DNA from 3 places in the Thauera sp. GDN1 genome. Region 1 is predicted to be linked to each of the others. Evidence: predicted binding sites of a transcription regulator. Region 1 holds the regulator's gene; each other region holds the start of a gene.
The links. The regulator sigma-54, encoded in region 1, starts transcription at its own class of promoters, with help from an activator protein. The targets are predictions, from matches to a motif close to TGGCACGCTTNCTGCTNA.

Region 2: adh (aldehyde dehydrogenase) is a predicted target of sigma-54. The motif match lies at 2,066-2,083, and genes of this name have one in related genera.
Region 3: nirB (nitrite reductase large subunit NirB) is a predicted target of sigma-54. The motif match lies at 1,242-1,259, and genes of this name have one in related genera.

What each region holds. Positions count from the first base shown of each region.
Region 1 is NZ_CP097870.1:3,523,994-3,527,267, forward strand. It holds gene recX (recombination regulator RecX) at 1-434, shown strand, start outside; gene lptB (LPS export ABC transporter ATP-binding protein) at 421-1,143, shown strand; gene CKCBHOJB_RS16195 (RNA polymerase factor sigma-54) at 1,165-2,622, shown strand; gene raiA (ribosome-associated translation inhibitor RaiA) at 2,640-2,963, shown strand; gene ptsN (PTS IIA-like nitrogen regulatory protein PtsN) at 3,100-3,274, shown strand, end outside.
Region 2 is NZ_CP097870.1:2,871,915-2,875,188, forward strand. It holds gene CKCBHOJB_RS13200 (DUF779 domain-containing protein) at 17-397, opposite strand; gene adh (aldehyde dehydrogenase) at 492-2,012, opposite strand; gene CKCBHOJB_RS13210 (porin) at 2,223-3,274, opposite strand, start outside.
Region 3 is NZ_CP097870.1:457,320-460,593, reverse strand. It holds gene CKCBHOJB_RS02020 (nitrate regulatory protein) at 1-1,083, shown strand, start outside; gene nirB (nitrite reductase large subunit NirB) at 1,484-3,274, shown strand, end outside.

The sequences.
Region 1 (3,274 bases):
TGCGTGAACGCGCCCTTCGCCATCTCGCCCGGCGCGACCATTCGCGCGCCGAGCTGGCGAAGAAGCTCGCCGCCCATGGCGACGCCGAGGAGATCGAGGCGGTCATCGAACGCATGGGCGAGCTCGGCCTGCAGTCCGACAGCCGCTACGCCGAGGCCTTCGTGCGCGGCAAGGCGGCGCGCTTCGGCAGCGGCCGCCTACGCAGCGAACTCGCCCGCCGCGGCATCGACCGTGACCTGATCGACGAGGCTCTCGCCACCGAGTGCGTAGAATCGGAAGCGGAGCGCGCCCGTGCCGTGCTGCGCGGCCGTTTTTCCACGCCGCCGGCCGATGCCCGCGAATGGGCGCGCCAGGCGCGCTTCCTGCAAACCCGCGGCTTCGCGCCCGACCTGATCCGCAAGCTGCTGAAAGAGCCCTACGATGAGTCTGCTTAAGGTCGCCGGCCTCCAAAAACGCTACAAGGCGCGCACCGTGGTGCACGACGTCGGCTTCGAGGTGGGCTCGGGCGAGGTCGTCGGCCTGCTCGGCCCCAATGGCGCCGGCAAGACCACCTGCTTCTACATGATCGTCGGCCTGGTGCGTGCCGACGGCGGCCAGATCGGCCTCGACGGCAAGGACCTGACCCACCTGCCGATCCACGCCCGCGCGCGCCTGGGCCTGTCCTACCTGCCGCAGGAAATGAGCGTGTTCCGCAAGCTCACCGTGGCCGAGAACATCCAGGCCGTGCTCGAGCTGCAGGGCCTCGACAAGCGCCAGGTCGGCGAGCGCCTGGACGAGCTGCTGCACGAGCTCGGCATCCACCACCTGCGCAACAACACCGCCATCTCGCTGTCGGGCGGCGAGCGCCGGCGCTGCGAGATCGCCCGCGCGCTGGCCACCGATCCGCGCCTGATCCTGCTCGACGAACCCTTCGCCGGTGTCGACCCGATCGCGGTGATCGACATCCAGAAGATCATCCGCTTCCTGAAGGAACGCGGCATCGGCGTGCTGATCACCGACCACAACGTGCGCGAGACGCTCGGCATCTGCGACCGCGCCTACATCATCAGCGAGGGCCGCGTGCTGGCCAGCGGCCAGCCCGGCGAGATCATCGAGAACGAGCGCGTGCGCCAGGTCTATCTCGGCGAACACTTCCGCCTCTGAGGGCGCGCACCGAAAATCGCGATGAAGCCCAGCCTCCAGCTCAAGCTCTCCCAGCACCTCACGCTGACGCCGCAGCTGCAGCAGTCGATCAAGCTGCTGCAGTTGTCGACGATCGAGCTGAACCAGGAGATCGAGCGCATCCTCGTCGACAACCCGATGCTCGAGCGCGAGGACGGCGACGGCTCGGACTTCGCGCCCGCGCCGCCCGCGGGCAGCCCGCCCGAGCGCGAGCAGGCCCAGGAAGCCGCAGCCGAACCGCCGGCCGGCGAGGGCGAGCGCCGCGAAGGCGGCGAAGGCAGCAGCGAGGACGAGGGCATCGACTGGTCCAATGTCGGCACCGGCGCCTCGAGCCGCAGCGAGGGCGACGACGACGACGTCGACTACCAGGACCTGCAGGCTTCGGGCATCTCGCTGCGCGAGCACCTCGACCAGCAGGTCGCCCTGTCCCAGCTTTCCGATCGCGACCGCGCGCTGGTGCGCTTCGTGATCGAGGCCCTGGACGACGACGGCTACCTGCACCAGCCGCTCGAGGAGCTGCTGCAGCTGCTGCCCCCGGAATCCGAGGTCGACCTCGACGAGCTGACGATCGCGCTGCATCACGTGCACAACCTCGAGCCGATCGGCGTCGGCGCCCGCAGCCCGCAGGAATGCCTGGCCCTGCAGCTGCGCGCCCTGCCGCCGGACCCGATCCGCACGCTCGCCCTCGAGATCGTCACCCGCCACCTCGAGCTGCTCGCCGATCGCAACTTCGCCAAGCTCAAGAAACTCACCGGCTGCGACGACGACGAGCTGCGCGCCGCCCAGGCCCTGATCTGCAGCCTCGACCCGCATCCGGGCTCGCGCTACTCCAATGCCGAGACGCGCTACGTGCTGCCCGACGTCGTCGTGCGCAAGCTGCGCGGGCGGTGGACCGTGAGCCTCAACCAGGAGGCGATGCCGCGCCTGCGCATCAACCGCCTCTATGCCAGCCTGCTGCAGCAGAACCGTGCCCAGGGCGGCGGCCTGAGCGGTCAGCTGCAGGAAGCGCGCTGGCTGATCCGCAACGTGCAGCAGCGTTTCGACACCATCCTGCGCGTGTCTCAGGCCATCGTTGACCAGCAGCGGCAGTTCTTCGATCATGGGGACGTGGCGATGCGGCCACTCACCCTCCGGGAGATCGCAGACCAGCTCGAGCTGCACGAATCCACCGTATCGCGCGTCACCACGCAGAAGTACATGGCGACCCCGCGCGGCGTATTCGAACTCAAGTATTTCTTCGGCAGTCACGTCGCCACCGATACCGGTGGAGCGGCATCCTCGACGGCGATTCGCGCGCTGATTCGCCAGCTGGTGGATGCGGAAGACAGCAAAAAGCCGCTGTCCGACGCCAAGATTGCAGAAATTCTGGGCCAGCAGGGTATCGTGGTCGCGCGGCGAACGATCGCCAAATACCGCGAATCCCTCAATATCCCGCCGGTCAGTCTGCGCAAGTCCCTCTGACAACAACAGGAGTTACCATGAACCTGAACATCACCGGGCGTCACGTCGAAGTCACCCCCGCCATCCGCGACTACGTGACTTCCAAGCTCGACCGCGTCATCCGCCACTTCGACAACGTCACCAGCGTCGGCGTGATCCTGTCGGTCGAAAAGCTCAAGCAGAAGGCCGAAGTCACCCTGCACGTGCGTGGCAAGGACATCTTCGTCGAGAGCGACGATGCCGACCTCTACGCGGCCATCGACGCCATGACCGACAAGCTCGACCGCCAGGTCCAGAAGTACAAGCAGAAGCAGTCGGACCACAACCACGAGACGCTCAAGCACCAGGAACCGGAAGCCTGACGCCTTCGTTACAGCCCCGTGTCCGGGGTGTGGTTATAATGCGCGCGTTTTCACGACGCGACTGCCACGCGCCCCGGACCGGCTGCCCACACTGCGTGGCATCGGCACAAGGGGCGCAGCGCGAGCCCACCAGCGAATGAGCCTCATATCCCAACTCCTGCCACTGTCCAACGTGGTGGTCGATCTCGACGCGAGCAGCAAGAAGCGCGTCTTCGAACAGGCCGGACTGCTGTTCGAGAACAACCAGGGCATCGCCCGCAGTACCGTCTTCGACAGTCTCTTCACCCGCGAGCGCCTCGGCTCCACCGGGC
Region 2 (3,274 bases), 650 kb from region 1:
CAGGCATTGTCGATCGCTATCGCCCCAGCCGCGTGTCCTCGGCCTGCAGGTCGGCGAACTCCGCGTCGGTGAACAGCCGCGAGCGGGTGTGGAAGGCCTTGCCGGTGTTGCCCTCGAGCGAGAAGGTGCCGCCGTGGCCGTCGACGACGTCGATGATCAGCTGCGTGTGCTTCCAGTACTCGTACTGCGAGGCGCTGATGTAGAAGGGCACGCCGCCGATGTCACCGAGGTGCACGTCGTGGGGGCCGATGGTCAGGTCGGTGGGCAGGTAGCAGTTGGCGGCGCTGTTGTCGCAGCAGCCACCGGACTGGTGGAACATCAGCGCCGGACCGTACTCGGCCTTGAGCTGTTCGATCAGGGCCAGGGCGGCCGCCGTGGCGATCACGCGTTCGATCATGCTCGTCTCCTCGGCAATTCAAAAAAACGGGGGCGGTCGCCCGCCCCCGGCAAGTACCCCGATCAATCGGGAGTGGGGAGAGAACGGAAGTCGATCAGAAGAAGCCCAGCTTGTTCTCGCTGTAGCTCACCAGCAGGTTCTTGGTCTGCTGGTAGTGGTCGAGCATGACCTTGTGCGTCTCGCGGCCGATGCCCGACTCCTTGTAGCCGCCGAAGGCCGCGTGCGCCGGGTAGGCGTGGTAGCAGTTGGTCCACACGCGACCGGCCTGGATGGCGCGGCCCATGCGGTAGGCGACGTTGCCGTTGCGGCTCCACACGCCGGCGCCCAGGCCGTACAGGGTGTCGTTGGCGATCGACAGGGCCTCGGCCTCGTCCTTGAAGGTCGTCACCGCGAGCACCGGCCCGAAGATCTCCTCCTGGAAGATGCGCATCTTGTTGTGGCCCTTGAACAGCGTCGGCTGTATGTAGTAGCCGTCGGCCAGGTCGCCGCCGAGCTGGGCGCGCGCACCGCCGATCAGCACCTGGGCACCCTCTTCCTTGCCCAGCTGCAGGTAGGACTGGATCTTGCTCATCTGTTCAGAAGAGGCCTGCGCGCCCATCATGGTGTCGGTGTCGAGCGGGCTGCCCTGCTTGATCGCGGCCACGCGCTCGAGTGCGCGCTCCATGAAGCGGTCGTAGATCGACTCCTGGATCAGCGCGCGGCTCGGGCAGGTGCACACCTCGCCCTGGTTGAAGGCGAACAGCACCAGGCCCTCGATCGCCTTGTCGAGAAAGGCGTCGTCCTTGTCCATGACGTCGGCGAAGAAGATGTTGGGCGACTTGCCGCCCAGCTCCAGCGTGGCCGGGATCAGGTTGTTGGCGGCGGCCTGGGCGATCACGCGGCCGGTCGAGGTGGAGCCGGTGAAGGCGATCTTGGCGATGCGCTTGCTGGTGGCGAGCGGCATCCCGGCCTCGCGGCCGTAGCCGTTGACGATGTTGAGCACGCCCGGCGGCAGCAGGTCGGCGATCAGCTCCATCAGCACCAGGATCGAGATCGGGGTCGACTCGGCCGGCTTGAGCACCACGCAGTTGCCCGCGCCCAGCGCAGGCGCCAGCTTCCAGGCGGCCATCAGGATCGGGAAGTTCCACGGGATGATCTGGCCGACCACGCCCAGCGGCTCGTGGATGTGGTAGGCCATGGTGTTCTCGTCGATTTCCGAGATGCCGCCTTCCTGCGAGCGCAGGCAGCCGGCGAAGTAGCGGAAGTGGTCGACGGCGAGCGGGATGTCGGCGTTGAGCGTCTCGCGGATCGGCTTGCCGTTATCGACGGTCTCGGCGTAGGCGAGCAGCTCGAGGTTGGCCTCGAGGCGGTCGGCGATCTTGAGCAGGACATTGGAACGGGTGGTGGCGTCGGCCTTGCCCCACTTGGGGAAGGCGGCGTGCGCGGCGTCCAGCGCGAGCTCGATGTCCTCGGCGGTGGAGCGTGCGGCCTGGGTGTACTTGCAGCCGGTGATCGGCGTGATCACGTCGAAATACTGCCCCTTGACGGGGGCCACCCACTTGCCGCCGATGAAGTTGTCGTAGCGGGTCTTGAACTGGACCTTGGCATCGGCCTGGCCGGGCAGTGCATACAGCATGGTGTCGTCTCCTCGATCTTTACGGTGTGCGGGCGGGTCGCCACGGACTTCCCTCAGCAGGCCCCGTGCCAGCTTTGAAAGTCCTTGTTTTTCCGCCACTCGAGCGGGTCATCAGGTACCCGCGACGTTCATGGAACAGGGTCTGAACTGCCCGGGCTGCTCCAGTCGCTCCATAACTCAGGGGATTTATGGAGCAACCCGGGCAGGGGCTCAGAAGAACAGGATGCCGCCGACGGAAATCGTCCGCGTCTCGAGGTCGCCGGGGAACAGGTCGGCGCCCTCGCCCTTCTCCTGGTTGTACTCGCCGACCAGGGTGATGTACTTGTTCAGGCTGTGATAGACGCCGGCGGTCGCCGAGCGGAACTTGTTGGTGTCGGTGAGCAGGCCGCCGCGGTCGCGGTTCTCGCCGTAGTTGAGGCCGAACTTGGTCTTGCCGACCGTATAGGTGCCCTGCACGAAGTAGCCCTTGCCGTCGTTCTTGCCGAAGGGCGAGTAGAACAGCGCGCCGACCGTCGACAGGCCCAGCCCGCTGGCGTCGAAGCCGTAGGCCACCGCCTCGAAGGCGCCGATGCCGACCTTGGCGCCGAGCTCGAAGCCGGTGGCGTTGAAGCTGCCGGCGCCGCTGGTGCGCTGGTGGATCCCGCCCGCCCACAGCGAGCCCTTGGCCGAGCCGGCCTCCCAGTCGTAGTTGGCCATGGCCTGGAAGCCGGGGTTCTTGGTCTCGTCGCCGGCGAACTTGTTGGGGTCGAAGATGCCCGCCGAGGCCGAGAAGCCGCCGAGCGCCGGCGTGGTGTAGGTGATCTGGGGCTGGAAGCCGGTGTACATGTAGCCGTGGCCGATCATGCCGAAGGTGGTGTTGAACGGCGTCGAGGCGTAGCTGTTTCCGCCGAGGCCGAGGAGCGTCATGTCGGCCAGGATGATCTTCTGCCCGAACAGGCCGATGTCGCGGCCGAGCTTGACCGTGCCCCACTCCTGCTTGCCGAACTGGAAGTAGAGGTTGCGGGTGTCGATCTGGGTGAAGGGGCTGTCGCAGCCGGTCGAACCACCACAGCTCGGATCGCTCGGCAGGCCGACCACGTCCGACTTGTCGTTGATGCCGGGGGCGAAGCCGACGTGGGCCTTGATGTCGAGGCCCTCGACCTTGGTCGTGAACACGAAGTTGATCCAGCCCGGCAGCAGGCCGTTGGTCAGCGCGGAGTCGGTGGTCTTCGTGCTGCCACGCTCTTCCGTGCGATGCGAGTAGAAGCCGTTGACGGTGCCGT
Region 3 (3,274 bases), 800 kb from region 1:
GCGGTGCGCGCCTGGCTGGCGCAGCCCGCAGTCGGCGATCCGGCGCTGGCGATGGCCGGCGGCACACGGCTGTTCACCCGGATCGCACTCGCGCTGCATGCGCTCGACGGGCTGGTGGCGCTGCGCGCGGAGATCGCGACCCGGGGCTGCAGCGCCGAGGCGGCGACGCGGCGCTTCACGCACGCGATCGCCGCGCTGCTGGCCCTGGTCTTCGAGGCCGCCGACATCGCGACCGACCCGGCGGTGTCGCGCCTGCTGGTGGCGCTGTTCAACCTGATGCAGGGCAAGGAGCTGGCCGGCCAGGAGCGCGCCGCGGGGGCGGCCGCGTTCGCCGCCGGTGCGCCCGGGCCGGCGGGCGAGCACGCCCTGCTGCACCTGATCGAGGCGCAGGAGGCCTGCTTCCAGCGCTTCGCCGCCTTCTGCCCGCCGGACACGCTCGCCGCCTGGTCCGCGGCGCAGGCCGCGATGCCGCTGGCCGAGCTCGAGCGCCTGCGCCGCAAGCTGCTCGCCGCGGGGCCGGGCACCGCGTTTGTGCCGGCGCTGGCCGAGACCTGGTTCGCCTGCTGCTCGCAGCGCCTGGACCGCATCCGCGAGCTGGAGGCCGCGCTCGCCGGCGGGCTGCGCGCGGCCTGTGCTGCGCGCATCGCCGCGCTGCGGCGCGATCCCGACGACCCGCAGAGCCTGATGCAGGCGCTCTCCGGGCTTGCCGACACGGTCGCGCTCCCCGGCGCCGCGCTGCCCGCCACGGCGCTGGAGGGCACCCCCACGTCCGCGCAGGCCGACGCGCCGGCGAGTGCAGCCGGCCCGCTCGGCCCCCAGCTCACGCGCTCGATCGTCGACCTGCTGCACGCGCAGTCGTGCCGGCTGCAGGCGATCGGCGACGAGCTCGCCGCGGTGCGCGCGACCCTCGACGAACGCAAGCTGGTCGAGCGCGCCAAGGGCGTGCTGATGCGCCACCAGGGGCTGAGCGAGGACGAGGCCCACCGCCTGCTGCGGCAGACCGCGATGAACCAGGGCCGGCGGCTGGTGGAGGTGGCGCAGGCCGCGCTGGCGATGGAAGCCTTCCTGCCGCCGCACGGCTGAACGCGCGCCGCGGGAGTCGCGCCGGGCGCCGTCCGCACGCCGCTGGTGCAGCGCGTCCCGATACTGCACTGCAGCAGTGCATGCGCGCACGGCGCCGCCACCGCGCGGAACGGCACTGACACCCGCACGGCCTTGTGGCGCCGGGGATTCCCGGTACCTGGCACGCTTGATGCATTACTGCGATCGAGTCCGGACCAAAGGCGGTCCGGCAGGCATCGACATCGGCCCCGCAGAATCCGCGGGCGAGGACAACGGCGTCCATCTGCACGGCGCGCGCTTGCGGCGCGTCCGGCGCAGTGGGCGCCGTTCGTCTTTCCGGCATCGCCCGCGAGGGCGGCAGGAGCGGGGATGAGGGCCTGAAGAATCGTTTTCGGTAGCGGTGTTCCCGAGGAGCAAGACCATGAAGAAGATGAAACTCGTACTCGTCGGCAACGGCATGGCCGGCGTGCGCACGATCGAGGAGCTGCTCAAGCTCGCCCCCGACCTGTACGACATCACCGTGTTCGGCGCCGAGCCGCACGGCAACTACAACCGCATCCTGCTGTCGCCGGTGCTGGCGGGCGAGATGAGCCTGCCCGAGATCATGCTCAACGATCTCGACTGGTACCGCGACAACGGCATCACGCTGCACGCCGGCAGCAAGGTAACGAAGATCGACCGCGTCAAGCGCAAGGTGATCGCCGAGGCCGCCGACGGCAGCCTCACCGCGGCCGACTACGACCGCCTGCTGCTCGCCACCGGCTCCACGCCCTTCATCCCGCCCATCCCCGGCAACGACCTGCCCGGCGTGCTCGGCTACCGCGACATCGCCGACACCGAGGCGATGATCGAGGCCGCCGGCAGGTACCGCCACGCGGTGGTGGTCGGCGCCGGCCTGCTCGGCCTGGAGGCCGCCAACGGCCTGATGCTGCGCGGCATGGACGTCACCGTGGTGCATATCGGCGACTGGATCATGGAGCGCCAGCTCGACAAGGCCGCGGCCGACATGCTGCAGGCCTCGCTCGAGGCCAGGGGCATGAAGTTCCTGCTCGCGCGCCACACCGAGGCGCTGCTGCCGGCGCGCAATGCCCACGGTGAAATGGCCGAGCGTGTCGGCGCGGTGCGCTTCAAGGACGGCATGGAGATCCCCGCCGACCTGGTGGTGGTCGCCGCCGGCATCCGGCCCAACTATGCGCTCGCCGAGTCCGCCGGGCTGTATTGCGGCAGCGGCCGGGTGCGCGGCATCCATGTGTCCGACACCCTGCAGACGGTGACCGACCCGCGCATCTACGCGGTGGGCGAGTGCGTGGCCCACCGCGGCGTCGCCTACGGCCTCGTCGCGCCGCTGTTCGAGCAGGGCAAGGTGTGCGCCAACCATCTCGCCAACTTCGGCATCGGGCGCTACGAGGGCTCGGTGACCTCGACCAAGCTCAAGGTCACCGGCATCGACGTGTTCTCGGCGGGCGACTTCGGCGGCGGTCCGGGCACCGAGGAGATCGTGCTGCACGACAGGCAGGGCGGGGTGTACAAGCGCGTGGTGCTCAAGGACGACCGCATCGTCGGCTCGGTGCTGTACGGCGACACCGCCGACGGCGCCTGGTACTTCCAGCTCATGAAGGACCGCCAGAGCGTCGCCGAGATCCGCGACCACCTGATGTTCGGCCAGAACAAGCTGGGCGACGCCGGCCACAAGGGCGAGAACCGCGCCGCCAGCATGCCCGACAGCGCCGAGGTGTGCGGCTGCAACGGGGTGTGCAAGGGCAGCATCGTCAAGGCGATCAAGGAGCAGGGGCTGTTCACCCTCGACGAGGTCAAGAAGCACACCAAGGCGGCCTCCTCCTGCGGCTCCTGCACCGGCCTGGTCGAGCAGATCCTCGCCTCCACCGTCGGCGGCGCCTACCAGGCGGTGAGCGCCAGCGACAAGCCGGTGTGCGCGTGTACCGAGCATTCGCACAAGGTGGTGCGCGAGGCGATCTTCAAGCACCACCTCACCGGCAAGCAGGCGGTGTTCGAGACCCTGGGCTGGCGCACGCCCGACGGCTGCGACAAGTGCCGGCCGGCGATCAACTACTACCTGATCTCGTCGTGGCCGCACGAGGCCAGGGACGACCCGCAGTCGCGCTTCATCAACGAGCGCGCCCACGCCAACATCCAGAAGGATGGCACCTACTCGGTGGTGCCGCGGATGTGGGGCGGGCTGACCACGCCTTCC